Regions from separate parts of the Pseudoalteromonas sp. 1181_04 genome, predicted to be linked through region 3. Evidence: predicted binding sites of a transcription regulator. Region 3 holds the regulator's gene; each other region holds the start of a gene.
The links. Region 3 encodes FliA, which starts transcription of late flagellar genes. Its sites were predicted from a motif close to CTAAAGNTNNNNNNNNNNNNGCCGATA; they were not measured.

Region 1 (7,508 bases), on a different contig from region 3:
CTCCGTAAATTCAGGCTGTGCTTGCTTAGCGTATGCTAAGGCGAGTATGTACTTACTTTGCTGTTGATCATGAATATAAAACACGTCTTGCTGTTGTAATTTTAAGCGTGGGCTTATCAAACGTAAGTATGCCTTTAACATCATTAACGATGAAAAATTCCCCGCATTAACAATAGTCCCCGACACTTCTTCGAGTGATTTTAAAGTAAAATCAACCCCAACCAACACATCCCCTTTTGCTGATAAATCAACTGTTACCTGCTGGGTGTTTTTTAATGCTTTACGTTCTTTAAAGCTATCGTCAACCACAGCCCGATACTGCCCTGGCCGTAGGTCAGTAAACAAATAATAGCCATCATAAGCCGCTTGGGTGTTGGCAACTTCTTTATCGTTTTGATCTAATAAGGTTATTTTTGCATAAGGCTGCACATAAGTGTGCTCCCCTTGCTGCTGATACACCACCCCTTCAATTTCGCTGGCGTTATTTAGCGGGTAATCCATGTATTCAATAAATCCTGCTCTTGGCGTGATTGAAAAGCCCTCATTGGCAGGCACAAAAAACGGATCGGGGAAGCTGTCTCTATCGAGCACAATATCTGTGGTGCGATTAGCTGGCATTGAGGTTAACAATGCAATGCCATTTTCATCGGTTATTGCTTGGCGATAATTTTGCAGCCCTTTTACTTTTATACCTGCAACACCTTGCTCGTCAGGATCCATAATGCCGTTGTTATTTTGATCTAAAAATACCCGTAACATTAATGTACCTGTCGTTGTTAAGCTTTGCTTAGACACAAAATAGTGATTGTTTTGTGTGTCATAACCAAGGCTGAATCTGCTATATACGCCAAGCTGCCAGTTATCTTCACTGTCGTAGTTTAGATTACTAGTGAGACTAAACTTATTGCTTTGCCAACTTAAGCCTAAATCAGCCGATTGAATATCATTAATACGAGAATCACGTAAGGTGACTTCTGCTTGCAGTTGACTGGTAATACTACGGTTAAACTCAGCCTCGTAGCTGGTGACTTCATTGATAGGAGATAATGTGTAATCAACACTAAAACGACTATAAATACGACCCAAACGCCCTTGCAAACGTGTTGAGCCATACACTGATTCAACATTATTACTTTGTTGCCATTGTAATTGGTTGCTCAAAGCTAGGCCTGCAATCGCATAATTCAAACGGTTCTGTGCTTGCTTATAGATGCCTCGGTTATCTGATGTTTGATACAATAAATTGTTTTGGTAGTTTAGCCGCCCGTAACTGTTTTGCATCAACTCGCCAGCCATATCAAACTGATAGCTGTCGTATTTTTGTTTTAATTCATCGGTTCGATTCGTTGCGCTAAAAAGTAAAGATTGATCAGCAAATTGCGTGCGTGCTGTAAGTTCAAGCTCTTGTTCATGTTGATTATTTTTCTGGTAGTCTAAGTTTAATAGCAGAGCGCTAAATAAGCTAAGGTTAGTCCCCAGTGACATGTGTTGTAGGTCGTCATGTGTTCTTTTTTGTGCCAATGCAGCGGTATATATCGAGAAGTCGTCTGTAATACCTTGCTCGTAGCGCCCTGCTATTTGCCAGCCCGTGCTGTCATTATTGAAGGCAGTATTGCCAAGCAATTTTTTACCCTGCTCAGAGACTGATAGTTCATAAAATCCTTCACCTTGTGCTAATTGGTTACTATCAATAAAATAATATTCGCTTTTTCGCTCGACCTGCCCTTGAGGACCATAAAAAATAAGCTCGAAGTTATTCTCACCATAAAACAAATCAACATTATCAAAAATATAACGACCATCTGATAAGCTTAATTGCTGCGCAATCAATACGCCGTTACGATAAAGCTCAACGTCCCAGCCTAACTGAATCGGACCACTTAAATTAATACGGTTACTATCAAATTGTTGAGTCAGTCCGCGGTTTGAAAACTTAATACCACGACCATACTGACTGTTGTAACGGCTGCCAACTTGTGTGGCCGTTACATCACCAAACTCAACTTCACTGGCTGCTAACACTCCCAGTAATGAGCTTTGCGGGTCTTGCTTAGTAAATGTTAAACGCGAATCGCTGAGTAAATCGCCCTCGCGACCAGATAAAAAGTATTCGGCAGATAAATAAGCAAAGTCTTGTGCACCTAATAATGAGTAACTTGTTCTATTTTGATTTTTATCAGCACTGTAGTTTAATTGTAAATCAGCAACAGGTGATGAAAGCGCTTGATACGGGCTGGCTTTCCAAGGCAAGGTGGGCTTGGCATTACGATTCGAGGGGTTAAGCCTTCTACCATGGCGTTCTCGCTGTTGTTCAATTGGTAATAAGATGGCCGAACTTAACTCTATTTCTAAATCACCATAATCGACTGTAAATTGCAGCCCAAAAACCTCTTTTAACTGCGCCATTTCAATATACATGTCATCATCAATGCTAATATCAGCAGCCGTTAGTTCAAGCATACCTGCGTCAGTTATCAGTGTTGCAGGCAGGGTGCTGGCATCTAAAATGAAAGGCTGTTGATCTCGATACCAGCCTTGAGCAGAACGAGTTGCAAGATCAACTTCTATTCCAAATTGCAATATATCAGCTAGGCTACTAAGGCCAAGTTGAATACCCTGATCACTTTTTAAAGCGAACACTTCGCCTAAGTAGTAATCATTTAAAGACAACGAAAATAATAAAAACTCACCGCTTGCGATCCGCGGTTGGTTTGACGCAACAGGGCTGTTAACGTTAGGCTGAGAAGCTGTTGGTAAGTCGGTTAATTTAGCTTCAATCTTGCGAAGTGTTTTTAATGCATCATTCACAGTTACGTTATTAGTCGCGAATGCATTGTTACTAAGGCATAAACTTAGCCATAGTGTAATGCACTTTAGCCCTGTATTCTTGGTCATGAAGAGTTAAAGTTGCAGCATTTTTGGACTAATCGCTAAAGCATACTCGGCAAAATTTATGTCTTGATATTCATCTGCACCGATATATTTAAAAATAACAGTACCAGGCTTATCTAGGGTTTTATCACTAAATAAACTCAACATTACCTCGGCATTTTTTACATCCGAGTAAATACTTAAATTGCCAATTTCAGCGATAGCTTCCAGCTTAGCATTAGCATTTTGTTGATAAAACGCGGTTAATTTACCATAACTGCTAAAGTGAGTTTCACGATTGAGTTTTAATTTAAATTGTAGTCGTTGGTTGCCCTGGTTTTTAATCACTTGCGCTTGCTCAATGAGTACTTTTGGTACTTCAGCATGTTCACGAAGGATGACTGGAATACTGTAGCTCATGATCATATTAATTTTTATTGAACTCGTACTATTTGGGTTTTCATTTGGCAACGCCTGAAATAATAAATGCGAACGATATTCACCATCTGCTAACTGTTTTGGTTTTCGAATTGCAATTTTAACGGTTTGCTTTTCACCAGGCGCCAAACGCATTTGCTTTGGTGATAAGCGCGTCATCGGGCTTAAACTTGTCGCCGTCGGCTCAAGTAAGGTTACATACCCTCCGGTTGATGTGGATTGCTTTTCGCTCCAATGCACTCGGTAAGTTTTGTACTCGTCACTGGTGTTGATCACTGTGACCTTTGCAGTACGTTGACGCTCATCAAAACTAATACGAGTAGGAGAAATAAGTAAATTCGCCATTACCGCCTGGCTAAAAAAACAAAAGCTTAAAAGCAGTATCACGGTTAATTTATTAAACATTTAAATCCTTAATAATCCACTGAAATTTCTAAGTTTGTGGTTGTTGAATAGTCGCCGTCAACATATTGTTTGCTGCTTGTATTTATTTCTAATTTACCACCAATAAATACATGCACTTCGCTAAACTCATCGCTTGTTGCGTCTTTAGGAAAGCCATTTAAGGTCACTCTAAAGTCGGCACTACTACTTCCTTTAGTATTGTGTTGCATAGTTGCAGGAGCCACTAAATTCATGGAAACTCGAGTGCCAGGGGGGATGTCAGTGAGTATCAGCTCAGCTGGGCGACCATCTTTAAGGATATAGATTTCGCCAGAGGTGCTAATCGAACCATCATCCTTGATAATTACAGAACCTATTTGATCACTTTTAAGAATAACTAAGGTGCCAAAATCAAGCGCTTGTTGCTCTATACTCGCGGCTCTTGTTGACTGTGAATACAGTATTGAAAGCATCGCAAATAACAACAAAAAACGCATGATTAAATTAATAAGCAACTTCTAATTGAAAAGTGCCTGTATACTCAGTATCTCGGTACGCTTCGCTAGAAATTGTTGATGCTGTAGAAAGAGTTGCACCAATATTAAACGATACACTGCCATCACCGTCAGCAGTTAAATTAGGCGTCACTGATGAATAATAAGCGTTTGCATTTGGACCGCTAGTGATAAAGTATGTCCAAGTACCAACCGTAAAGTTTGGCTCATTCAAACCTTGGCCATTAGAGCTCAGGGTTGTTGCTGTTGGGTTAGTAATTGATAAACGAGCATTTGGCACTACTTCCGATACTGTAAAAGATGCAGGCGAACCTTGCTCTATTATTGAAATAATCGCAGGTGCGTTATCAGTTCTAGACGATACAGGACTTGCTGTAGGCTCAGGGTTTATAACCAATGTAGCTTGGTTAACACCGTCTGGATCTGCAACCGCTCGAATTGTACCAAAATCTAAGTCATTTCCTTTGGTTAAAACGACAGTATTTTGCACTTTAACTTTCGCATCAAAGCTTTCGGTTGTTGCATAAGTCGCGAATGAGCTTGCTGTAACTGCTGCTGCCAGAAGAGTTAAAGATAATTTCATATTAAATCCTTATAAGTGATGGGACATTACCCTATGTTGCCCCTATCTTAGATATTATCGACACTCAGAACAATTACTTTAAGCTTAATTACTGAAAAATCAGAAAAATAGCTTATTTAATTACAAAGGCTGACCAACAAATGGGGCACTCAGGCATTTTTGGCCTAAATTTTGTGCTAATGAACAAAATAGATTGGCCTCGGTATAATTTTGAAATGGCCCAACTCGTAACCCATACAAGGTAACGCCTTTATTGTGACGCTCTGTCATTACAAAATCTAATTGGCTAAATGCCTGCGGATATTGTTGCTGCAACCTTGCTATTTGCGTTCTCACTCTTTGCGGTTTTAAATACAGCCCAAGTTGCGCGCCTGGCAGTGAGTTGCCATACAGTGGCAGAGGGCGGTTTTCGATAGTTTTTGAGGAGTTAGCAGTATCAGGGATCTGTATTTTTTCAGCATAATGAGCCACCGTAACATTATCTTCGCGAAGCACCGCTGGGTTTTCTGCAATATCAGTTTGAGAGGAAAGTGCCATTATTAATAGTTGCAAGTCTTCCTCCATCGCAGCTAAACGAGTAATACTCTCTTGTTGCGAGTGCCATTGCTGAACATACTCTTTGACTTGTTGATCAGAAATTAATGCAGGCTGCTGTTCCACCGGGTTAGCATTAATACTACTGCACCCACTAAGCCAGACAGTTGCTGTAACCAACACTGTGGTATACCAAGCTTGCTTTTTAAAACACATCATCTGTTAGCATCACAAAATAAATAATGCCATATTATAAGCAAAGTCAGTGCCAGTTTCAGGATTTTTAAGCAATAAAAAAGTGCCACTAAGGCACTTTTATAAGTTAGGCTCAATAAATGAGCTTAAACTAAGGTTTTAATAAAATCACTTAGCTCATCTTTAAATTCATCACGACGCAGTGCAAATTCAATAGTGGCTTTTAAATAGCCCAACTTACTACCGCAATCATGACTACGCCCTTTTATCGCATAAGCAGCAACAGATTCTTTTTCCATTAGCATCGCAATTGCATCTGTTAACTGAATTTCGTCGCCGGCGCCTGCGGGAGTTTTTGCAAGTAATGGCCAAATATTTTTACTTAGCACATAACGACCTACCACAGCCAAATTTGATGGTGCGCTATGCACAGGAGGTTTTTCAACCATATTAAGGATCGCTGCGCTTTGCCCTTGTTCAAGCTTTACGTCGCCTAAATCGACCACACCAAACTTATCAACATCCTGCATAGGCACAGGCTCAACCATTATTTGGCTCTCACCGTTTGTATTAAAGCGAGTAATCATTTCAGCTAAATTATCTTTTTTAAGATTACTTTCAACATCATCTATGATCACATCAGGTAAAATAACCACAAACGGTTCGTTACCAATAATTGGCGCTGCACAGTTGATTGCGTGCCCTAAGCCTTTTGCTTCACCTTGGCGAACGTGAATAATTGTCACATCTTTAGGGCAAATAGCTTGTACTTCAGCAAGTAACTGACGCTTTACCCGCTTCTCTAGCGTTGCTTCTAGCTCAAAACTGGTATCAAAATGGTTTTCAATCGAGTTTTTACTCGAGTGAGTCACTAATACAATTTCTTTAATACCCGCAGCAACCGCTTCATTAACTACATATTGAATCAAGGGTTTATCTACAACAGGTAACATCTCTTTTGGAATAGCTTTAGTAGCTGGCAACATACGGGTGCCAAGTCCTGCGACTGGGATCACTGCTTTCATTATTCTCTCCTTAAAACTATGATGCTTATTAATTGTTACACTGAAAACGGGTATTTAATTGCTTCATGGCATTGATAGCCATTTACCTCAAAGTCATCACGGGTGACCCACGTTTCGATATCTTCGAGTGATTTAATATTTGGATTAATCGTCAACGTAGGTGATGCAAATGGCTCACGCTGTAACTGCACATCGCGCATTAATTCCAGTTGGTTCTCATAAATATGGGCATTAACGATTTTATGGTATGCCTTACCTGCTTTGTGGCCAGTGATCTGCGCGACCAGTGCAAGCATTACAAAGCATTGAATTTGATTGAAATTCAAACCAAGTGGCACATCACAACTGCGCTGATACGAGGTTAAATAAAGCGTATCGCCAAGAAGCGAAAAAGTATGCGTGTGCATACATGGGCGCAAACACCCTAACTCAAACTCACCCGGATTATAAAAAGTGATGATCTCGCCTCTGTCATCCACACCATTTTTAAGATTATCAATGACCTTTTTTAGCTGATCTAACGGTGTGCCATCAGGGCGTCGCCAATCACGAGCTTGTACGCCATATACACGGCCCATATCATCTTCACCTTTACGGTTCGGATTATTTAACCATGCTTGGTTTTCATTAGCGTTAGCATCCCAAGTCATACAACCTATGTCGCGAAATTGCGCAGCACTGCTATAACCACGAAGGTAACCCAACAGCTCTGCGATTGCCGCTTTGTAATAACTTTTACGGGTGGTGATCATTGGGAACTTGTTGTTCGCAACGTCGTATTCAAGCTCCGCATTAATGACTGTTAAACAACGCGTTCCCGTACGTTTATTCTCAACCCAGATACCTTCATCAACAATGCGCTGACATAACTCTAAATATTGTTTCATTATTCGCTTCTTTTTTATGCTTTACTGGCAACAGCAGGCTGTGGCTTTTTGTATGCCCATATTATCAAACCAAGAC
Region 2 (7,508 bases), on a different contig from region 3:
TTCGAAGGGACAGCGAATCAACGTAAGAAGCTTGATCAGCGACCAATGGACTTTGATAAATTTTGGCGTAAGACAGCCAAGCATACAGGTTGGATAGCTTTTTCTTTATACACCGCACTGACCTTTGTTGGTTATTTCACACCTATTCGTCAGCTGTTACCGGATTTTGTTACTTTTGATGTAGGTGGCTATGCGCTGGTTAGCATTATCGTATTTACTGTATGTACTTATGGTAATGCTGGTTGGATGCGCGAAATTATGTGCTTGCATATCTGCCCGTATTCGCGCTTTCAATCTGCAATGTTTGATAAAGATACCTTCACAGTAAGCTACGATGAAAAACGTGGTGAAAATCGTGGGCCACGTAGTCGTAAACAAGATCGAGAAGAGCTTAGCTTAGGTGACTGTATTGACTGTAATTTGTGCGTACAAGTATGCCCAACAGGGATCGATATTCGCAATGGCCTGCAAGCTGAATGCATTAACTGTGGCGCCTGTATCGATGCCTGCGACGGAGTAATGGATAAGATGAATTATCCGCGCGGGCTTATCTCATATACCACTGAGCGTAACCTAGAAACGCCAGAGAATAAAACCAATCCTCTGCGCGCTAAGATTATTGGTTATATTGTTATATTAGTGGTGCTCAGCGCAGCGCTGGTAACGAATATTGTAATGCGTAAGCCAATGGACTTAGATATTATTCGCGATCGAAATCAACTCTATCGAGTCGATTTTAATGGGCTTGTCGAAAATACCTACACACTTAAAGTGATCAACAAAGCACAATACGAGCAAACCTTTAATATTAAGGTGGCAGGACTGGAGAACTTTAAGTACATAGGTAAGCAAACTTTTACCGTGCAAGCGGGCGAATCGCACAACGTGCCATTATCATTGGTGATGGATCCGTATGATTTGAAAGCGCCTATGACCGAGTTTAATTTTGTATTATCGCCAGTGGACAATCCAAGTTCACAAATTTCGCAGCCGAGTAACTTCTTTAAAGCGCGATAGTTAAGTACACTGATAACAAATAAAAAGCGGGATTTTCCCGCTTTTTTTATAATTGATGAGAATTATGAGTAAATTTAGTTTTGTTGACCTCACCCCAGATTCGATTTTAGATGCGGTCGAAAGTATTGGTATTTACGCAGAGTCTGGCTTATTAGCACTGAATAGTTACGAAAACCGTGTCTATCAATTCAAAGCTGAAGATGGCCTACGTTATGTGGTGAAATTTTATCGTCCCGAGCGCTGGAGTAAGGCACAAATACTCGAAGAGCATAGCTTTGCATTTGAATTGGCTGATGCTGAAGTGCCTGTAGTTGCGCCGATACAGCGTAATGGCGAAAGCTTATTTGAGCATAATGGTTATCTATTTACTTTGTTCCCAAGTGTCGGGGGACGCATCTTTGAAGTTGATAATCTTGATCAGTTAGATGTGTTAGGACGCTTGATTGGTCGGATGCATCAAGCAGCTAAAGCGAATGTTTTTAGCGAACGTCCGGTCATAGGGTGTGACGAGTATCTAGATACAGCTAAAATTCAGTTACAAAACAGTAATCTGGTGCCTAGCAGTTTAACTACTGCGTTTTATACTATTTTAGATATGGTGATCGCTAAAACGAAATCGCTTTACCAGCAGGTGGATACTATACGTTTACATGGTGATTGCCATGCCGGTAATATTCTGTGGGCCGGTGATGCGTTGATGTTTGTTGATTTGGACGATAGTCGTCAAGGGCCTGCGATTCAAGATTTATGGATGATGCTCAGTGGCGATCGAAACAATCAACTGTTACAGTTAGATACCTTAGTGGCTGCCTATGAAGAATTTTGTGATTTTGATCACACTCAACTCAAATTAATTGAACCATTACGCGCAATGCGTATGATTCATTATATGGGGTGGCTAGCTAAACGTTGGGAAGATCCGGCATTTCCGCGGAACTTTTCATGGTTTGCTGATGACAAATACTGGGAGCAACAAATTTTAGCGCTGAAAGAGCAGTATTCTGCACTTCAAGAGCCGCCGCTGAAGTTGCTGCCTAACTAATTATTAAAAATATCTGAAACGAGAGTCCAATGCTTAAAAAACTAAAATTGAGTTTACTACTGCTATGTTTACCTTTTGCTGCGATGGCCGCAGATTTTAAAGCTGGTGAGCACTATGACGTACTAAAAATTGAAAAAAGTAAAACCTCACAAGTAACAGAGTTCTTTTCATTTTATTGTCCGCACTGTTTTAAGTTTGAAGCTGTAGCTAAAGCAATGGAAAAAAGCTTGCCTGCAGGTACTGAGTTTGTAAAAAACCATGTCAACTTTTTAGGTGGTTTAGCGCCAGAAGTGCAAAGTAATTTGAGCTATGCGTATATCATCGCTAAACAGCATAACAAAGGTGCGCAAGTTGCAGATCAAATGTTTGACAGCATTCATATAAAACGTGCTCCACTCAATAACATTAAAGACGTTAAAGCATTACTTGCAGTAAATGGTATTGATAACGATACCTTTGATAAAGATATTGCCAGCATGCCAGTGATTGCGGCGGAAAAAGCCATGCAAGACAAGCAAAATAAGTTTTCACAAATGGGAGCCTTAACCGGTGTACCAACGTTTATCGTTAATGATAAATACAAAATCAATATCAATACCATCAAGAGCCAAGAGCAGCTTGATGAGTTAGTTGCCTTTTTATTACAACAATAAGCTATTAAAACAATAATTTTTGGAGTTTTTACCGATGATCAAATTAGTTAAAGCAGGACTAATAGCGTTGACGCTTGGGTTTGCTACAAACGCCGCCGCGATTCAATATGACGAAGGGACGCATTATGAAACGATTGATGCACGTGCAACTAAAAAGCCAGAAGTTAAAGAATTCTTCTCATTTTACTGCCCACACTGTAATGTTTTTGAATCAATTGTTGCTGAATTAAAGCCGCTACTAAATGAAGGTATTACTTTTAAGAAAAGCCATGTTGACTTTTCGGGTCCGCGTAACCCAGAAATTCAAACGATGTTAGCACAAGCTTACGCTACGGCAACTGTATTACCACAACAAGATGCACTAATTAGCGCTATTTTCAACCATATCCATGGCAAGCGAGCAAACATCAATGAGCTTGCTGATATGAAAGATATCTTTGTTGCTCAAGGTGTAGCTGCTGATGATTTTGATAAGTTTTACAACAGCTTTACAGTAAGAACCAAGGTATCCAAAATGAAGCGTGATCAAGAATATTTTAAACAAAAGGGTGCTTTGAAAGGTGTGCCTACCTTTATTGTAAACGGTAAGTACCGTGTTATTGTTGGTGGTGATTCAGGTATTAAAGATGCTAAAAGTATGGCTGATCTAATTAATTACTTAGCTGCTAAATAGAGCGGTTTAGTGTTTATTGTAAAAAAGCTCCGTATGCGGAGCTTTTTTGTTGCAGGTGGTAAGAAATGCATAAAATACTGGTTTCAAGTTGCTTACTTGGTGCTCCCGTGCGCTACGATGGTAGCGGACAACAGTTACTCCATCCTCAGCTTATCGCATGGCAGCAGCAGGAACGTATAGTCGCTTTTTGTCCTGAGATTGCTGGTGGTTTATCCACTCCTAGAGATCCTGCTGAAATCGTCAACGGTAAAGTGATTACCAATACTGGTGATGATGTGACACCGGAATTTCAGCTAGGTGCAAAACAAGCATTACGCCTTTGCCAACAGTACAATATTCGTTTTGCGCTATTAAAGGAATCAAGTCCTTCTTGTGGTCGTAATACAATTTACGATGGCTCGCACAGTGGTATTAAGGTGGTTGGAATGGGATTAACGGCTTCGCTATTAGAAAAGAATGGTATTAAAGTCTTTAGTGAGCAGCAAATGCCAGCGCTAGTAAAAGCACTGGCATAGATACTTTACAATTTACGTTGTAAAAATACCCCTGATTCAATGTGGTGGGTATATGGAAATTGGTCAAAAATCGCAAACCGTTTAACTTCATGAGTGCGAGTTAGGTGCTCTAAATCACGCTCTAGCGTATCAGGGTTACATGAGATATAAATAATACTCTCGTAGTTAGCCACCAAATCACATGTTAGTGTATCCATGCCTGCGCGCGGCGGATCAACTAAAATGGTCTGACAATCATAGCTGCTTAAGTCAATCCCTTCTAAACGTGAGAAGGTTCGTTCGCCTTTCATAGCTTGAGTAAACTCTTCGCTCGACATACGAATGATATCTAAGTTAGTTACGTTATTTTTAGCAATATTATACTGCGCTGAGTGTACTGACGATTTAGAAATTTCGGTTGCTAATACACGATTAAACGAACCAGCTAAGGCAATTGAAAAGTTACCGTTACCACAATAGAGCTCTAGTAAATCATTTTTTAGTGGTTTACATAAGTCTTGTGCCCACTCCAGCATCTTAATGTTTACTTTAGCATTTGGCTGCGTAAAGCTGTTTTCAACTTGTTGGTAAATAAGTTGCTGGCCATTAACTGTTAAACGCTCAGTAACAAAATCATCACCGAGTACTTCTTTTTGTTTGCGAGCACGCCCAATAAAATCAATTTTAAAGCGCTCACTCAATGATTCTTTTAGTGACTTGATAGCTGCTAGCCATTCTTCGTCGAGTGGTTTGTGATAAAGCAGACTCACTAAAATCTCACCGCTTAAACTAGAAAGATAATCTATTTGGAATAATTTACGACGCAAGACTTCACAGCCTTTAAGATTATCGATCATTGCCTGCATTACTTCCCCAATTAGCGGCGCTGCAGGGTCAAACACATCGACTCTGATTTTGTCTTTGGTGGCTTGATCAAACATAATGTGGAATAACTCATCGCCATCGTGCCATACTCTAAATTCAGCGCGTTGACGGTAATGAATTGGCTCAGAGGCAAAGACTTCTAATTGTTCAACACCAAAGCGTTGGAATTGCGCAATGATACGTTGCTCTTTTTCATTTAACTGTGCGTCGTATCCTGTTGTATCGATCTTTATAACCGCCATTACCTACTACCTTATTTCATTATGCTGTTTATCGGCGCTATTGTAGGGGGCAGGGATTATTTGTCTAGGGTCTGTTTATCTTTCTAGGTTAATTTTGCAGCTGTGCGTTTGGTTTTTAGGCAAGGCAGAGCCTATGTAGTGTGGTTATTCCCCATAAATAGGCGATAACGTAGCATAAATGCCAAACGCGCGCTGCCCGAAGGGTTCTGCCTAGGGGCGATTAACTCTTTGTTACTTACATGGATGTAAGTAAGGGGCGTGAGCAGGACGCGGAAGCTTTGCTCAATTTTTACTTAGCCCACTAGGTTACAAATCTCGCGCCGCGATTAAATCGCCCCGAGGTTGAACAAATTTTAATCCTTAAAGGTCAACAGGCCCTAATTTTGAGTAATAGCAAATGCTGTTTTTTTGTACATTTTACTTTAGTTATTTATTTTTGGGCCGATACTTAAGTAAGCAAAAATAGGAGTCGGATCATGAAAATTGGCAACTTTGGCTTTGTTCCAAACAACAACGTCAATAAATACAGTAACAAAGCTGCATTACAGCAACCTACAATACAGTCGCCTCAAGATAGTTACCAGCAACGTGGTAAAGAATTAGCAGCAAAAGTGTTAGGTGACAAAATGGCTGAGGCTTTAGGCTTACCTGTCGCGGAAGAGAAAAAAGACAAGCCACTATTTGATTTTGAAGAAATCGTCAAAAACGTTTTGGACTTTGTAACTGGTGCCGTTAAGAAAGCGCAAGTCAATGGAGCCGATAATGAAAAACTCAAAGGTATGCTTAGTGATGCACGCAAAGGTGTGCAAACAGGTATTGATGATGCCTATGGTGAATTAAAAGATACCGGTATTCTAAACGACGAAATTGAGCAGGGCATAGAAAAATCCAAAGAAGGTATTTTTAATGGCCTGGATGAGTTTGAAGAGGATTTATTTAACCCTAAACCGGATTCTGTCAGTGTTACTCAAGCACAGTATTTAAGTTTAAGTAATAATGCTCAGTATAACTTCACCACTGCAGAAGGTGACGAAGTGAGTATTAGTTTTGCTGATGCATTTAAACAGCAATCAGCCAGTAGTTATCAGCGTAATGGTCAAAATGAAGGCTATGCCAGTGCATCATCACAATCGCGGGAGTTATCATTTAGCATGTCAGTAAATGGTGACTTAAACGAAGATGAACAAAAGGCTATTAATGCAATGATGGAAGACTTGCAAAATGTTAGTAAAACATTTTTTGGTGGTGATTTGGAACAAGCCTTTGAACAAGCACAAGAGCTCAACTTAGGCAACGAACAGCTCGTCGCGTTTTCAATGGACTTAAAGCAAACTAAAACGTTTGCAGCAATAAAAGGCTATGAAGAGAATAAACCAACACCAGAGAAAGCTGTGGCTGAAAAAATAGCTCCATTTAATGACGATCTAAAAAATGCCTTTAATAAAGCGGGTGATCTTGGTTTGCAAAATGAACTGTCAGGCATTTTACAATGGTTAAATCAAGACCAAGAGGAAATAGGCAAATTAGTCGACTATACAAAATCGATGTTTGAGCAAATGAATAAATTGCGCTCAGCAGCACTAGAGAGTGAAGCATAAGCTTTATTTTCAGTACACCGCGTGGCAAACTGCTCAGCTTAGTTATTATAAGGAGCGAGTTGTTTGTCACCTCATATCATGGTTTTTGATTCGGGCATTGGTGGTACCACAGTGCTGAAGCATATTCAGCAATACATACCTGATGGCCGTTATAGTTATTTTATGGATAACGCCTACCTACCTTATGGAAAGCTGAGTCAACAAACCATAATTCAGCGCCTCACCGGATTATTAATTTTTATAGAAACACAACAATTAAACGTTGATGTGTTAGTTATTGCTTGTAATACCGCATCTACTTCAGCACTGAGCGCACTTCGCGAATTAACCACGATACCGATCGTCGGTGTAGTACCCGCAATTAAACCCGCCGCTTTATTATCTAAATCACAGCATATTGCCTTATTGGCCACACCAGCAACAGTACAAAGTAGTTATACACAACAGTTGATAAGCCAGCATGGTCAAGCTGTCACAGTACATTTATATGCTAGTGTTGAACTTGTAACGTTGGCGGAACAAACATATCAAAGTAAAAAGATTACCCAAGACAAACTAGTTGCAGAGCTCGATAGTCTCGCTATTGATAAAAGAGTGGATGTAGTCGTGTTAGGTTGTACGCATTTCCCAATTTTAGCAAAAGGTTTGAATGAGTATTTTAACAGCACTGTATTATTACTTGATTCCGGCGTAGCAATAGCCAAACGGGTGTGTGCAATACTCAAAGGGCATAATATAGATTGCAGTGATGAGCTTGATGCTAATTGTACAGGCAAGAAAAAGCCGCTACGTTATTACGCAACGGCTTCGATTTATGTTGATAAGCAACCGGTGGAGCTAGTTACGCTGATTGATCCGACTCAGAACGAAAAGAGTTAGATTCATCATCTTGTTTTTGTTTTGC
Region 3 (7,508 bases):
GATCTGTCAGCACCTTTAACTAACCAATGTTCTAAATAAAACAACGGTCGTGCTTTCTTACGAACAATAATGGTTAATTGACCATCAACTACATTCGTTTTAGTTAGATCTAGGTGGAATATTTCATTAACACCAGCCAGTGGTAATGCAAATGTTTGCTCACCGACAACCACCATCAATGTCGGCAAAATAGCCAACGTTAACGGTACTTTAATTTCTAGGATTGTGCCTACACCTAGCTCAGATTGAATACTCACAGAACCATTTAGTTGGGTAATTTTGGTTTTCACCACATCCATACCCACACCACGACCCGAAATATCAGAGATCTGTTCTTTGGTGGAAAAGCCTGGTGCAAAAATAAGGTTATAGGCTTCTGTATCAGATAGTCGAGCTGCTTGCTCGTGATCAAGCACCCCTTTATTGATTGCTATTTTTTTCAGTTTTTCAGGGTCCATACCTGCACCATCATCACGAATGGTGAGCAAAATATGATCACCCTCTTGCGATGCTGATAAAGTAACAGTCCCAGTTCTTGACTTACCTGCCGCTTCACGCACATCAGGCATTTCAATACCATGGTCAACCGAGTTGCGCACCAAGTGGACTAAAGGATCTGCCAGTGCCTCAACTAAGTTTTTATCTAAATCGGTTTCTTCACCCACGAGCAGTAAGTTAATGTCTTTTCTCAAACTGCGGGCTAAATCACGGACTACGCGAGGAAAACGACCAAACACTTTCTTGATCGGTTGCATCCGCGTTTTCATTACCGCACCTTGCAAGTCTGCGGTTACTACATCAAGATTCGAAATGGCTTTACCCATCGCTTCACTTTCAGTATTGGTTGCTAAACTGACTAAACGATTGCGAACCAATACCAGTTCACCAACCATGTTCATTATTTGATCTAGGCGTTTTGTATCAACACGCACCGTCGTATCAGCTTGTGGAGGAGCTGGTTTTTTAGCAACAGCTGTCGCTGGAGCTGGTGCGGATTTTTCAGCTGCTTTCACAGGCTCAGACACTGCTGGTTTGGGCACTGGCTTAGCTGCGGCAACAGGTGCAGGTGCAGGTGTTGGTGCTTTTTTAGCGGGTGCTGGCTCAGTCTCAGCGACCGCTTGTGGCGCGCTGCCTTTACCATGTAATTCATCAAGTAAAGCTTCAAATTCATCATCGCTGATTTCATCTGGACCATTACTTTTCGTCGATGCTGAAGGTGCTTGGGTCGGTTTAGGCGCAGCACTTTCGGTGCCTGCAGTATCTTTATTACTTACTAGACCGAAGCTACCAATACCGTGCAATTCATCCAATAAATTATCAAATTCATCATCAGTAATATCACTATTTGATGATTCATTGCTGACAGTGGTTGTTGGCGTTATAGGACTTTTCCCTTGTCCGTGGAGCTCATCAAGCAGACTCTCAAATTCATCTTCTGTTATCTCATCGATTTGAACATCTTTTTGATCGCTATCAACTTGACCATCAAATAATGAGTCTAGCGCAAATGGATCGTCAGAATCATCTAAAATATCATCAGCATCAACAACAGGGATATCGCCTGCAGGTTCAGCACTGCCAGTTAATTCTTCAGCCGTTGGCGGCAGCCCCAATTTATGTAAAACAGCGAGTAATTCTGGATTTGCTGGTTCTGGTTTTTCTCTACTTTGGATAGTCGCAAACATTTCGTTGATAGTATCGAGTGCTTGCAAGATCACGTCCATCAGTTCGGAATTAACCTTACGAACACCTTGACGCAATAAATCGAAAACGTTCTCTGCACCATGGCAAGCATCGACTAGTTCAGTCATGCTTAAAAAGCCTGCGCCGCCTTTTACCGTATGAAAACCACGGAAAATTGCATTGAGTAATTCGGTATCATCTGGGTTATTTTCAAGCTCCACCAGCTGTTCTGACAAAAGCTCAAGAATTTCTCCAGCCTCTACTAGAAAATCTTGTAAAATATCTTCATCGACTTCAAAGCTCATGCAGTTTTCTCCTCTTAGAAGCCCAAGCTTGATAATAAATCATCAACATCATCTTGTCCTGAGACAACATCATCACGAGATTCTTTATCAATAATTGGCCCTTCAGGGCCTGCAAGTGTATTTTCAGCAGGCGGTTTTTCAATGACTGGTGCTATTGTTTTTGTTTCGCTATCATCTTGGCTGCCAAATGCTGTCAACAAGTGGATCAAGCTGTCTTCGACTTCTCTAACAAGCTCGATAACCCGACGGATCACTTGACCGGTTAAATCTTGAAAATCTTGTGCCATTAACACATTGGTCATGAGTCCTTGCAACTCATCCGTTTTAGTTTGCGAGCTATTCATGAACTTATCTAAGCTATGGCAAAGTGTTTTAAATTCACCTAGCTCGATTTCACGATTCATTAAACGATCCCAAGTGGGTTTAATGTCTGAAATGTCATCTGCAAGCTGTTGGGCAATGGGTAAACTTGCTTCTACAGCATCCATGGTTTTATTAGCAGCGTTTTCGGTCATTTCCATAACATAGTTAAGACGCTGCTTCGCGTCGGGTAGTGCATCTTTGGTCAAATCAGCTAAACGTGTATCAAGCTCAAAATTTTTCAACGCATCATGAAGCTGACGCGTAAGTTTGCCTACTTCGGCAAATAATTCTGATTGCTCTTTTGACGCCGCATCAATAATTAACTGATCAGCTTTATCTTGTTCACCGTTTTCAAGGTAAACCACAAGCTGACGGGCTTGTTCTAAACTGATCTGAGGCGCAGCAGGTGCTGACATAAGCCTCTCCTATTTATTTAACCTAAACGCTCAAACACTTTTTCCAATTTGGTTTTCAGTGTTGCAGCTGTAAATGGTTTAACGATATAACCGTTAACACCAGCTTGTGCAGCAGCAACAATTTGTTCTTTTTTAGCTTCTGCTGTTACCATTAAAACAGGAATGTGTTTCAGGCTGTCATCGGCCCTAATAGCGCGCAAGAGATCGATTCCTTGCATGCCAGGCATGTTCCAATCTGTAACTACAAAATCAAATTCTTGATTCTGCAACATCGGTAAAGCTGTTGAGCCATCGTCAGCTTCTTGTACATTTGTAAAACCCAAATCTCTTAACAGATTTTTGATAATACGTCTCATCGTCGAAAAATCATCAACAACAAGAATTTTCATGTTTTTATCCAAAACATCCTCCGGTGAGGTCTGAACCTATATTTACTTACTACTAATTAATCCAGTCATTGATTTTTGCTTTGAGCTTAATCATCGCCTGACCATGTATCTGACTCACACGCGATTCACTTACATCGAGTATATGTCCAATCTCTTTTAAATTCATTTCATCGTTATAATACAGCGACAATACTAACCCATCTCGTTCAGGTAAAGATTGTATAGCTGTTAATAATGATTGATTAAAGCGTTCATTTTTAACGTTATTAAAGGGCTTGTCCAGTGCTAAATCATGTCCCACTGGTGTGATAACATCTTCATCTACCCCTAAGTCTTCTATACCTAACACTTTACTTGAATTTACATCACTAAGAATATGATGGTACTCATCTAGCGTAATATCAAGTTTTTCAGCAACTTCACTGTCTTTAGGTTCTCGATTCAGGCTGCTTTCTAGCTCACTAATCGCTTCAGCGACTCTGCGGCTATTACGGTGCACTGAGCGTGGAGCCCAATCACCTCGGCGCATTTCATCCAGCATCGCACCACGGATACGAATGCCTGCAAAGGTTTCAAAGCTTGCACCTTTAGTCGCATCAAAGTTCTTTGATGCTTCAATTAACCCTATCATCCCCGATTGAATCAAATCATCGAGTTGCACACTCGCGGGTAAACGAGCGATTAAATGACAAGCCACTTTTTTGACTAAGGAAGCATGTCGCTCAACAATCACATTTAAATTTTGTGTCGATTGATATCCCATCGCTTTATTCACCGATGCCGTCATAGTTAGCCGTTTACTAATTTTTCTATGAAAAATTCTAAATGACCAGATGGTTGATTAGGTATAGGCCATTTAACTGCTTTTGTCGCTAATGTTTTAAATGCTATTGCTGCTGGGGAACTTGGAAATAAATCAACAATCACTTTCTGACGACGAGTTGCTTTACGCATATTTTCATCATACGGGACTGTTGCTACCAATTCCATTGAGACATCCAAAAAGCGATCCGTTACTTTTGAGAGCTTAGCAAATAGTTCCTGGCCTTCACGCATGCTGCGCACCATATTAGCAACGATTTTAAATTTATACACACCGTGCTCACGACTCAATACTTTGATTAATGCATAAGCATCAGTTATTGAGCTCGGTTCATCACATACTACTACCATGACATCTTGCGCTGCGCGCGAAAAACTTAATACCATGTCAGAGATACCAGCAGCAGTATCAACAATTAATATATCAAATTCGGTATTTAATTCACTAAAAGCGCGAATTAAACCAGCATGTTCTGATGGTGAAAGTTCCACCATACTTTGTGAGCCTGACGTCGCTGGTACTATTTTAATTCCTGCAGGCCCTTCAACTAAAATTTCATCGAGCTCGCATTCACCTGATAGTACATGAGATAGATTACGCTCTACCCTAAGTCCTAACATCACATCACAATTTGCTAAACCCAAATCGGCATCCAGTACTAACACTCGGTTTCCGAGCTGACCCAACGCAATCGCAGTGTTAAGTGAGACGTTAGTTTTCCCTACGCCACCTTTGCCACCTGTTACAGCGATAACTTTAACGCCGTTATTATTGTTTTGACTCATTTTACGCAGGCCACTTGCTTGATCTAATACTGTGTTAATCATACATCCCTACTGTGCTTGACGCTACTGCTTGGCGTCGTGAATGTTGTGCTTTTGTTCTTTTTAAATACAATTGTTCTGCTTTTTTTACTAATTTCTCTGCATTGGCGACCCGAATGTCCTCTGGAACGCGCTGACCGTTAGTAAGATACCCTATTGGAAGGCGATTTTGAATCGCTATACTAATAATCTCACCTAAACTTAATGATTCGTCTAATTTAGTGAAAATACAGCCACTTAATTGTACCTTCTTAAAGTGTCTTACGGTTTCTTGTAAAACATTAATTTGTGCGGTCGCACTGAGCACTAAATAATTGCGAATATCGACACGTTGATTACGCATTAGTGTATTTAACTGCTCAGTTAAACGTAAATCACGTTGGCTCATTCCCGCTGTATCTATTAATACTAGACGCTTATTTCGTAAATGATATAAAACTTCTGCTAATTCATTGGCATCTTTAACTTGTTTTACACCACAACCGATGATTCGGCCATAAGTAGCAAGCTGTTCATAAGCGCCAATACGGTAAGTATCAGTGGTAATAAGCGCAACTTTATCTGCGCCATATTTTTGTGCGCCAAGGGCTGCAAGTTTTGCCACGGTTGTAGTTTTACCAACCCCAGTAGGGCCAACAAGTGCATATACGCCGCCTTGGCGTAGTATTTCATTATTTGTAGTATGCATTTGGTTTTCAACCATTTGCAATAGCGCTTGCCATGCTTGCTGACGTGACACATCATCGGGAATAAAACAGGCCATTTGCTCTGCAACTTCACTGTCAATACCCATTCCGACTAAACGATCGATCATGCATGCGCGAGTAGGGTCGCGACGCGCTAAATCTTGTTGCATCAAGCCAGATACTTGATACTCAAGTAATTGACGCATCGCTGCCATTTCATCACGCATAGCGGTAATTTCATCTGTTTTGGGTGCACTTTTTGTTGGCATCGGAGTATCTAAATCATCAAAACCACTTTCTAGATCATCATCAAAACCTAAGCTATGTGCTTGCGTTTGTGGACGCGACGCAGTATCGCGACGAGCAAAATCATTATGTGCTTGTGGTTCATGGCGAGTTTGCTGTGCTTGATGTTGTTGCTGTGGTTGATACTGAGTTGATGTATCAATCCCTGACTGGCTAAACATCGATGCAAGCTCAGGTGAACGTGGACGCGGTGATTGGCGCTCTAATAATGCTTGTAAGCTATCAGCTACCGCAGCTTGCGGCTCAGGCTGTGAACGTTGTGGCGCAGGTTTAACAAAGTTAGCATTTGTTTGTGCTTGTGCCGTAGCAACATGTGCTTGTGCAGGTGCTTTCGGGGCTGCTTTTTCATAATCAACGGCGGCAACAATCTCTACCCCATTGGCTAATTTTTTATTTGACATGATTACAGCATCTACACCGAGTTCATCTTTAACTTCTTTCAGTGCGGTGCGCATATCTTTAGCAAAAAAACGTTTTATTTTCATGGTTCAACCCCTTTAAAATCCGATTATTGGCCTACTGAGCTGACAATCTTGATCTGTCTTTCGTCTGGTACCTCTTGATAAGACATCACTCGCAATCCTGGAATGGTGTACTTAACAAAACGAGATAACACAGTGCGTAACATTCCTGACGTTAGCAATATCGAAGGTTCACCGGCCATTTCTTGGTTTTGATGCGCTTCATTTAATGATTGTTGAAGTCGCTCTGCAAGTCCTGGCTCTATTCCGGCACCTTCGTCGCCTGCATTTTGTAGTGACTGATGCAACATCTGTTCCAACTCAGGCGCCAAGGTTATGACAGGGATTTCTGATGACATTCCAACCGCGTCTTGAACAATTAATCTGCGCAGTGAAATTCGCACTGCTGCGGTTAATACATCAGGATCTTGGCTTCGAGGGCCATACTCAACAAGGGTTTGTACAATTGAACGCATATCGCGAATAGCAACGCCTTCATTTAATAAATTTTGTAATACTTTAACAATTGCTGTTAGTGGTAAAATATCTGGCACTAGCCCTTCAACTAAACGAGGATGACTTTTTGCCAGCATATCTAATAGATTTTGCACTTCCTCGTGGCCGAGTAACAAGGCCGCGCTGTTAGTTAGTAACTGACTAATATGCGTTGCTACCACTGTTGCTGCATCAACCACGGTATAACCGAGTGATTGTGCTTCATCTTTTTGATCTGGTTTGATCCAAATAGCGTCTAGACCAAAGGCCGGATCTTTAGTAGCAATGCCTTTTATTGGACCAAATACTTGGCCAGGATTAATAGCCAACTCATCACCGTGCTTAAGCTCCCCCTCACCACTTGAAACACCCATCATGGTAATTCTGTATGCATTTGGGTCTAACTCTAAGTTATCGCGAATATGCACCGGTGGAATTAAAAAACCAAGTTCTTGAGATAACTTTTTACGTACCCCTTTGATCCGGTTTAATAGTTCGCCACCTTGTGATTGATCAACTAATGGAATTAAGCGATAGCCAACTTCAAGGCCAATTACATCAACTTGTTGTACATCATCCCAACCTAGCTCTTTTTGCTCTTGCTTGTTAGCAACACCAGTGCCTGTTGCACCACCATTGGTAGCTTCTGCTTCTTTTGCTGCTGCTTCTTTTAGCTTATTTTGCTGGGTGTAATACGCTAAGTAACCAAGTAATGCACCAAGACTTAAAAAAGCAAAATGTGGCATACCCGGTACTA
Region 4 (7,508 bases), on a different contig from region 3:
CGTAGTGCGATTAGCTCGGCGATTGGACAAAGTAATGTACTTGAAACCGAAGCGGTTATGGCAGGGGAAGATTTTGGTTTATATGGCCGCACAGATAAAAACATCCCTATCACCTTATTTTGGTTAGGTGGTGTAGAGCAAGCTCAATATCAAGCGGCACAAACATCAGGGGCAACTTTACCTTCACTACATTCAAGTAAATTTGCACCTGACTATAAAGTTGCAATCCCCACAGGTATCACTGCAATGAGTAACGCTGCGGTGGCTTTGTTTAATCAATAATCTTAGCAATGGATGACTAAGCCGATTTTGTTTTTGGTTTAGTTTTTCTTGTAAAACGCCGCTTTTGCGGCGTTTTTGGTAATTGTGCAAATACGTTGCTATCACAATTTTTGGCAAGTTCCACAAAAGCCGCTAAATCCACTAATAAAGGATTTAAAAATTGTTGATAACTCATTTGTTGTTCTGCTATGTCGCCCAACGATACTTCCCATTTTGCGGTTAGGTCTGGGCTGGCTAAACCATGCGGTAACGCACTGATCAATGCTTTACCTGTATCGGTTGCTAAAATGAGTTTACCTTGACGTCTTAAAAATTGTCTTCTAAATAATAACTCTAAAATACCCGCTCTGGTTGCTTCGGTTCCTAAGCCATCTGTTTCTTTGAGTATTTTTTTGATTTCTGGATCTTTAACGTACCGACTAATACCTGTCATTGCACTAAGCAGCGTTGCATCATTGAAATGAGCTGGCGGGCTGGTCATTTTATCAATTACTTCACCGCGTTCACACTGCAACTGTTGCCCTTTAATTAATGGCGGCAATATCTGCTCATCTTTTAATGCGGTTTTTCCCATTAACGCTTTAAAGCCTAAACTTACATCTTGTTTTGCGTTGGCTTTAAAGATACCACCATTAATTGTTATTTCAGCCTTTGTTTCATTGTAAATGTAGTCTGGATAAAACTGGATCAGATAATGACGGCTAATAAGACCATACACTTTACCTTCTTCAACGCTCAAACTTGCTGACTTTTGCTGCTTAGCGGTAGGAATAATGGCGTGATGCGCAGCCACCTTAGCATCGTTAAAACACTTACTGCGTTTACTCACATCTGCGCCTTGGCAATGAGTGTCATTTTGCCCGCCATTGATGGCAATTGCCTTTATTATACTGGCTGCTTCTTGGTGATGATCTTTGGGCAAGTAACGATTGTCTGAACGTGGATAGGTAATTAGCTTGTGACGCTCATATAAATTTTGACAAATATCCAATACCTTTTGTGCAGGCATTGAAAAAGCTTTCGCAGCATCAATTTGTAACGCTGACAAATTATACGGCAAAGGTGCTTGTTGCTTTTTCTGCTTTTGTTCAAGCGCAGTAACTTCACCTGATTGATTAGAAATTCGCGACGCAACATTCTCAGCAAGGCCTCGATGGAGCACTCGCCCCTCTTCATCTTGATAAGGTTCACACGCTTTGCTTGGTTGCCACTTTGCTGTAAACGGCTCTTTATTTTCGGTACTTAAATGGGCTAATACTTCATAAAAAGGTTTTGGCACAAAATTAGCAATCTCGTTATCACGCTGAACAACCAATCCTAATATTGGTGTTTGTACACGCCCTACTGATAATACATTACCAAACCCTGCTTTTTGACCTGCAAGCGTATAGGCGCGCGTTAAATTCATACCAAACAGCCAATCAGCTCGCGAACGCGCCAAAGCAGATACACTAAGTGGAATAAATTCACGGTTAGAGCGAACGTTTTGCAGCGACTTTTTAACCGCGCTAACATTCAAATCACTGATCAATAAACGTTGAATTTGCTGTTTTTTGGCTTGGCTAAGTTTAACTTGCTCAATCACCTCATCAACAAGTAATTGCCCTTCTCGGTCTGGATCACCAGCATGAACAAGTTGATCAGCTTGTTTGATTAACTTTTTAAGTACCGTAAGTTGCTTACGAGTTTTAGATTTTGCTTTTAACTGCCATTGCTGTGGGATAATCGGTAAGTCATCAAAGCGCCATTTTTTATATTGCTCATTATAATCATCAGGCTCTGCCTGCTCGAGCAAGTGACCTATACACCAAGAAACACAATCGCCATTAGCCACTTCAATATAGCCATCATGTTTTTTATGAGGCTTTGGTAGCGCATCAGCAATGGCACGACCTAAAGATGGCTTCTCGGCTATATAAAGTTTCATAGGGCACTATCAACAACTGGTTATTTACACAGTAGTTTAGCACACGTAATTTAATCTACAAATAGTTAATGATTAGCTCTTTAAACTGCGATTTTTTCGCATAAATAAATACAACAGAGGAAGGTAGCACACAACGACAGTGCCAATATTGATTAAAGGTAATAACGTTTTATATAGCATAGTGCTATACGATAAATCCCAAAGGTGGCGATCCACTAATCTAAATAATTGTAAGATAGGCGCACTAATTACAACCAACTGACCGATCACACTTTGCCAAAGATACACTTTATCTTTAATAGCCCAGTAAGCAATCAAAGCCATCCAAGCAATATCATTAAAAGCCCAAACTACATAACGCCAAATATAAGGGTCATCTAACTCTCTAAGGCTTGAATAAATCACAGCGCCATACAAGAAGAAAACAGCTGTAATCAAGACAAAGCGTAATGCCAACCAATCCTTACGTATGTAAAATACAAAAATAGCTGGGAGTAAAAATAACACCCAGCTATATTCAAGTATAAAAATTAAATTGTTCACCCAATTAGGCATTGACGTTACTTAACATTCTTCTCTTCATCATCGCCACCAGAACCATTGCCCGGCATATAACTATATTTATCAACGTTTTTCATCAGACACTCCGTTACACTTGTTAAAAAACTACTTTAAGCTAAATTAGGTACTTTGCCAAGCATCTTAACGAACATCTATCGGATCTGATTCCTTAGCCTTGCCTTGCATTATTGAAATTTCCACGCGGCGATTACGTCGTCTATCCGCATCAGAATCATTTGGAACAAGTGGTCGAGTTTCGGCATGACCGACAACAACCATTCTGGTTTTATCAAAGCCTTGCGCTTTTTGCATTTCAGTTGCAACCGCAACTGCACGCTTCGATGATAAGTCCCAGTTATTGGTATACAGCTCATTCGAAACTTGAAAATCATCAGTATGACCAGACACCGTAATTTCACCTGGCACATCTTTTAGTAACGCAGCTATATCACGAATGATTGGTTTAAACTTAGGTTGTAAAAATGCACTCCCAGATGGAAATGAACCATTTTCACGAATACGAATAATAATTTGCTGACCTAATGATTCCAACTCAACAGCACCATCCATGATTTGTTGTTCCAATTGCTGGGCTATCTTTTTAACTAACTCATTAACCTGCTCTTGATCAGCTGCAGAAATAGATTGTTCTGATGCTTGTTGTTGCGCTGTACTTTGTGACTCACCGCCACGCTTATTACCGCGTTGCTCTTGACGACCGCCAGCTGAGCTTTCATCACCAGCCTGAAACTCAAGCATTTGCTGGGTCATTTCGACAGTTTGCTGTTGAATGGTTTCGATTGGAGTAGGTTCAGGTTTACCTGGGGTGAACTCCATCGCGATAACGGATGTTCCTTTGGGAATATCTTTTACTTCTATTTTATTTTGTACACCAAAGGCAAACTTCATTGAGCCTGCGATTTGTTTAAATTTAAGTACATCCATTTCTGAAAACGCGAGTAAAAGTACAAAGAAGCACATCAATAGTGACATCAAATCCGCGAAGGTACCCATCCATGCTGGTAACCCGGGTGGTGGACACTTGCACTCTTGATCTGACATGCTTACTCCTCAGTATCCACTTTTCGTTTTGATTCAGCGAGGTAGTTTTTCAAAATACCTTCGATGACTTTTGGATTTTGGCCATCTTGTATACCTAATACCGCATCTAAAATTAGCCGCTGATTCATTGCTTCTTCGTCTTTACGCAATTCCAATTTTACTTGGATAGGAATTGCCACCACGTTTGCTAAAAACGCACCATATAATGTTGTTAAAAGCGCTACCGCCATCGCAGGACCAATCGCTTTAGGGTCATCCATATTCGACAACATCGCAACTAGACCAATCAAAGTACCTATCATACCCATCGCAGGCGCAATATCGGCAAGCGCTTTAAACAAACCGGCCCCCGATTCATGACGAGTAGAAGTAAGAGAAATATCTTTTTGCAAGGTGGCACGAACAACATCAGCGTCATGACCGTCAACAAGCATATCAACCCCTTTACGCATAAACGCATTGGGTATTTCTGCTTCCTCAAGTGCTAAAAATCCGCCTTTACGGGCCGAGTCTGCAAGTTCAACTGCTTTTTCGATAAGCTCTTCAGGTGACTCTATTTTGAACATGAAGGCTTTAGCCGCGACTTTACCGATACCGAGGAATTGACTCATCGTATAGTTTGATAACACTATAAAAATCGAACCACCGAAAACAATAACCACCGATGGCGTGTTATAAAACATAGCCACTTCGCCGCCACTACTTAGTACCATTGACATAGCAATAAGACCAATAGCTCCGAGAATACCTATAATGGTTGCTAAATCCACTTACCCCTCCAGAGGAATCGATGCTTTGTTGCTACCAGCAACAAATTTTTATTATTAACAGCTTATCGGCAATCTATTGAATTACTTAAACCATTTAATGAAAAAAATGAAATGAAAGTTTTCAACCCTGTTTAGCATTTTAAGCTACCATTGATAACCTGCAAGGCTTAAGTAAAGGTATAAATAATTAAAAGTGGCAAGAAAACAATTAATTATTCAAAAAAAATGCATCACCCTTTGACCTAGTTTAGCATTCCCCCTAAAATTGGCCTCACATTTCTATCATCTAAGTTAAATCAGTATGGCGACGAAAAAACCAGAGAACCTAAGCTTCGAGCAAGCGCTTGATGAATTATCCTTAATCGTCACAGAAATGGAGCAAGGAGAGCTTTCCCTTGAGCAATCATTAAAACAGTTTGAACGCGGTATTGCTTTAGCCGGCGCATCTTCAAGTAAGTTACAACAAGCTGAACAAAAAGTAGCTATTTTAATGGGTAGTGATAGTCAGTCACCACTTACTAACTTTGATAATGATTTGGAATAACGGGTGTTAATAACAGAGCAAATAAAATGTGCTCAACAAGATGTTGAAGCCACTCTCAATCGGTATTTTGAGCAACCGCTCGATACCGAGCACAGCATCAAACAAGCCACCCACTACAGCGTTTTAAATGGCGGTAAACGATTACGACCATTTTTAGTGTATGCCACGGGAAAAATGCTTGGCGCAAATAAACAAGATTTAGACGTGTTGGCTGCTGCTATTGAATGTATTCATAGTTATTCGTTAGTTCATGATGATTTACCCGCGATGGATGACGACGACCTGCGACGTGGTAGACCGACTTGCCATATTGTCTATGGCGAAGCTCATGCTATTTTAGCCGGTGATGCGCTGCAAACATTAGCGTTTGATTTAATTGCTAACCATTCATTTAACGTTCCTGCACAGCAACAGTTAAAAATGATTGCAGCACTTGCCAAAGCATCGGGTATTGAAGGTATGGTCGGTGGTCAAGCACTGGATATTGCAGCGACTGACAAATTAGTCAATTTAGCTGAGCTCGAACGTATCCATAAATTAAAAACAGGTGCTTTGTTAAATTGTGCAATTACTTTAGGTGCATTATGCGCAGCTGATACAAATCAACAAACATTATTACAATTAAAACAGTTTGGTGATGCAATTGGGCTGGCTTTTCAGGTGCAAGACGATATTCTTGATATCGAAGGTGATACCCAAGTCTTAGGTAAACCACAAGGCTCCGATGTTGCAGCAAATAAAGCGACCTACCCTGCTCTACTTGGGCTTACAGGTGCAAAACAAAAAGCACAATCATTACTAAAATGCGCACTCGATGCGTTAGCAGCAATAGATGCTGACACTTCTGAGCTAGAAAACTTGGCAAAATATATTGTTGAACGCGATTATTAATTCTAGGCTCTAGCTTGAGCAAGTAATGATGTACAAAATAACTAAAGAATCAGAGTAATATTACGCTATAATGACCTCTGGTTAGCGAAGGATGTATTAAAAATCATGACACTTGATAGTAGCAAGTATCCATTATTAGGTTTGGTTGACGAACCAGCCCAGTTGCGTGATTTAGCGCAAGACAAATTACCTGCTTTTAGTAATGAGTTACGTGATTACTTACTAAACTCAGTCTCGCAAAGTAGTGGTCACTTAGCATCAGGTTTAGGCACAGTTGAGCTTACTGTAGCGCTTCATTATGTATATAACACCCCTGAAGATCGCTTAGTATGGGATGTAGGCCATCAAGCATACCCACATAAAATTCTCACAGGGCGCCGTGATCAAATGCACACGATCCGCCAAAAAGACGGTTTACATCCGTTTCCATTTCGTGAAGAAAGCCACTACGACACTTTTAGTGTTGGCCATTCAAGCACCTCGATTTCTGCTGCTTTAGGCATGTCAATTGCGGCGCAAAAAGAAGGCAAAGGACGAAAAACAGTAGCGGTTATTGGTGATGGTGCGATTACCGCGGGCATGGCGTTTGAAGCAATGAATCACTTAGGTGATGTTAAATCTGACATGCTGATCATATTAAACGATAACGAAATGTCGATTTCTGAAAATGTCGGTGCACTAACTAATCATTTCGCTCGTATCTTATCAGGCAGTTTTTACACTAACATTCGTGAAGGTAGTAAAAAGCTGCTATCTGGCGTGCCACCAGTAAAAGAATTAGCCAGCCGCATGGAAGAGCACTTAAAAGGCATGGTTATCCCAGGCACCTTTTTTGAAGAGTTAGGCTTAAATTACATTGGCCCAATTGATGGTCATGATGTAAACATGTTGGTTGATACACTGCGCAATATGCGTAACCTAAAAGGGCCGCAGTTACTGCATATCAAAACCCAGAAAGGTAAAGGCTATAAACCAGCAGAAGCAGATCCAATAGGCTATCACGGCGTACCTAAGTTCGACCCTGCGATTTCCAGCCTACCAAAATCAAAACCAGGCGCTGCGACTTTTTCTAAAGTATTTGGCGATTGGTTGTGTGACATGGCAAGTCAAGATGAAAAGCTTATGGCAATCACCCCGGCTATGCGTGAAGGCTCAGGCATGGTGCGTTTTTCAAAAGAATACCCTGAGCAATATTTTGATGTTGCCATTGCCGAGCAACACGCGGTTACTTTAGCCGCAGGTTTTGCCTGCGAAGGCTTAAAACCAGTTGTCGCTATTTATTCAAGCTTTTTACAACGTGCCTACGATCAGCTTATTCACGATGTTGCTCTGCAAAACTTACCCGTGTTATTTGCAATTGACCGTGCTGGTATTGTTGGTGCTGATGGCGAAACTCATCAAGGCGCATACGATTTAAGCTTTATCCGTTGTATCCCCAATATGATTATCATGGCACCGAGTGATACTAATG

Region 1: FW757_RS08875 (DUF4402 domain-containing protein) is a predicted target of FliA. The motif match lies at 4,847-4,873, and genes of this name have one in related genera.
Region 2: FW757_RS22045 (DUF5610 domain-containing protein) is a predicted target of FliA. The motif match lies at 5,427-5,453, and genes of this name have one in related genera.
Region 4: pomA (flagellar motor protein PomA) is a predicted target of FliA. The motif match lies at 4,666-4,692, and genes of this name have one in related genera.

Annotation. Positions count from the first base shown of each region.
Region 1 is NZ_VXCS01000009.1:3,984-11,491, forward strand. Features, by position in the region: gene FW757_RS08860 (hypothetical protein) at 1-2,808, opposite strand, end outside; gene FW757_RS08865 (fimbrial biogenesis chaperone) at 2,902-3,714, opposite strand; gene FW757_RS08870 (DUF4402 domain-containing protein) at 3,723-4,190, opposite strand; gene FW757_RS08875 (DUF4402 domain-containing protein) at 4,198-4,791, opposite strand; gene FW757_RS08880 (SPOR domain-containing protein) at 4,912-5,544, opposite strand; gene galU (UTP--glucose-1-phosphate uridylyltransferase GalU) at 5,667-6,545, opposite strand; gene FW757_RS08890 (thymidylate synthase) at 6,581-7,432, opposite strand; gene lgt (prolipoprotein diacylglyceryl transferase) at 7,447-7,508, opposite strand, start outside.
Region 2 is NZ_VXCS01000042.1:733-8,240, reverse strand. Features, by position in the region: gene ccoG (cytochrome c oxidase accessory protein CcoG) at 1-1,017, shown strand, start outside; gene FW757_RS22070 (serine/threonine protein kinase) at 1,082-2,059, shown strand; gene FW757_RS22065 (thiol:disulfide interchange protein DsbA/DsbL) at 2,089-2,712, shown strand; gene FW757_RS22060 (thiol:disulfide interchange protein DsbA/DsbL) at 2,747-3,385, shown strand; gene FW757_RS22055 (DUF523 domain-containing protein) at 3,451-3,900, shown strand; gene trmA (tRNA (uridine(54)-C5)-methyltransferase TrmA) at 3,906-5,006, opposite strand; gene FW757_RS22045 (DUF5610 domain-containing protein) at 5,483-6,604, shown strand; gene murI (glutamate racemase) at 6,668-7,483, shown strand; gene FW757_RS22035 (RNA recognition motif domain-containing protein) at 7,446-7,508, opposite strand, start outside.
Region 3 is NZ_VXCS01000020.1:64,264-71,771, forward strand. Features, by position in the region: gene FW757_RS16810 (chemotaxis protein CheA) at 1-1,988, opposite strand, end outside; gene FW757_RS16815 (protein phosphatase CheZ) at 2,003-2,767, opposite strand; gene cheY (chemotaxis response regulator CheY) at 2,785-3,168, opposite strand; gene FW757_RS16825 (RNA polymerase sigma factor FliA) at 3,209-3,919, opposite strand; gene FW757_RS16830 (MinD/ParA family ATP-binding protein) at 3,946-4,806, opposite strand; gene flhF (flagellar biosynthesis protein FlhF) at 4,799-6,280, opposite strand; gene flhA (flagellar biosynthesis protein FlhA) at 6,304-7,508, opposite strand, start outside.
Region 4 is NZ_VXCS01000003.1:2,397-9,904, forward strand. Features, by position in the region: gene FW757_RS02745 (M20 metallopeptidase family protein) at 1-282, shown strand, start outside; gene FW757_RS02750 (DNA topoisomerase III) at 299-2,209, opposite strand; gene FW757_RS02755 (hypothetical protein) at 2,282-2,764, opposite strand; gene FW757_RS02760 (flagellar motor protein MotB) at 2,912-3,832, opposite strand; gene pomA (flagellar motor protein PomA) at 3,835-4,602, opposite strand; gene FW757_RS02770 (exodeoxyribonuclease VII small subunit) at 4,904-5,146, shown strand; gene ispA ((2E,6E)-farnesyl diphosphate synthase) at 5,150-6,037, shown strand; gene dxs (1-deoxy-D-xylulose-5-phosphate synthase) at 6,143-7,508, shown strand, end outside.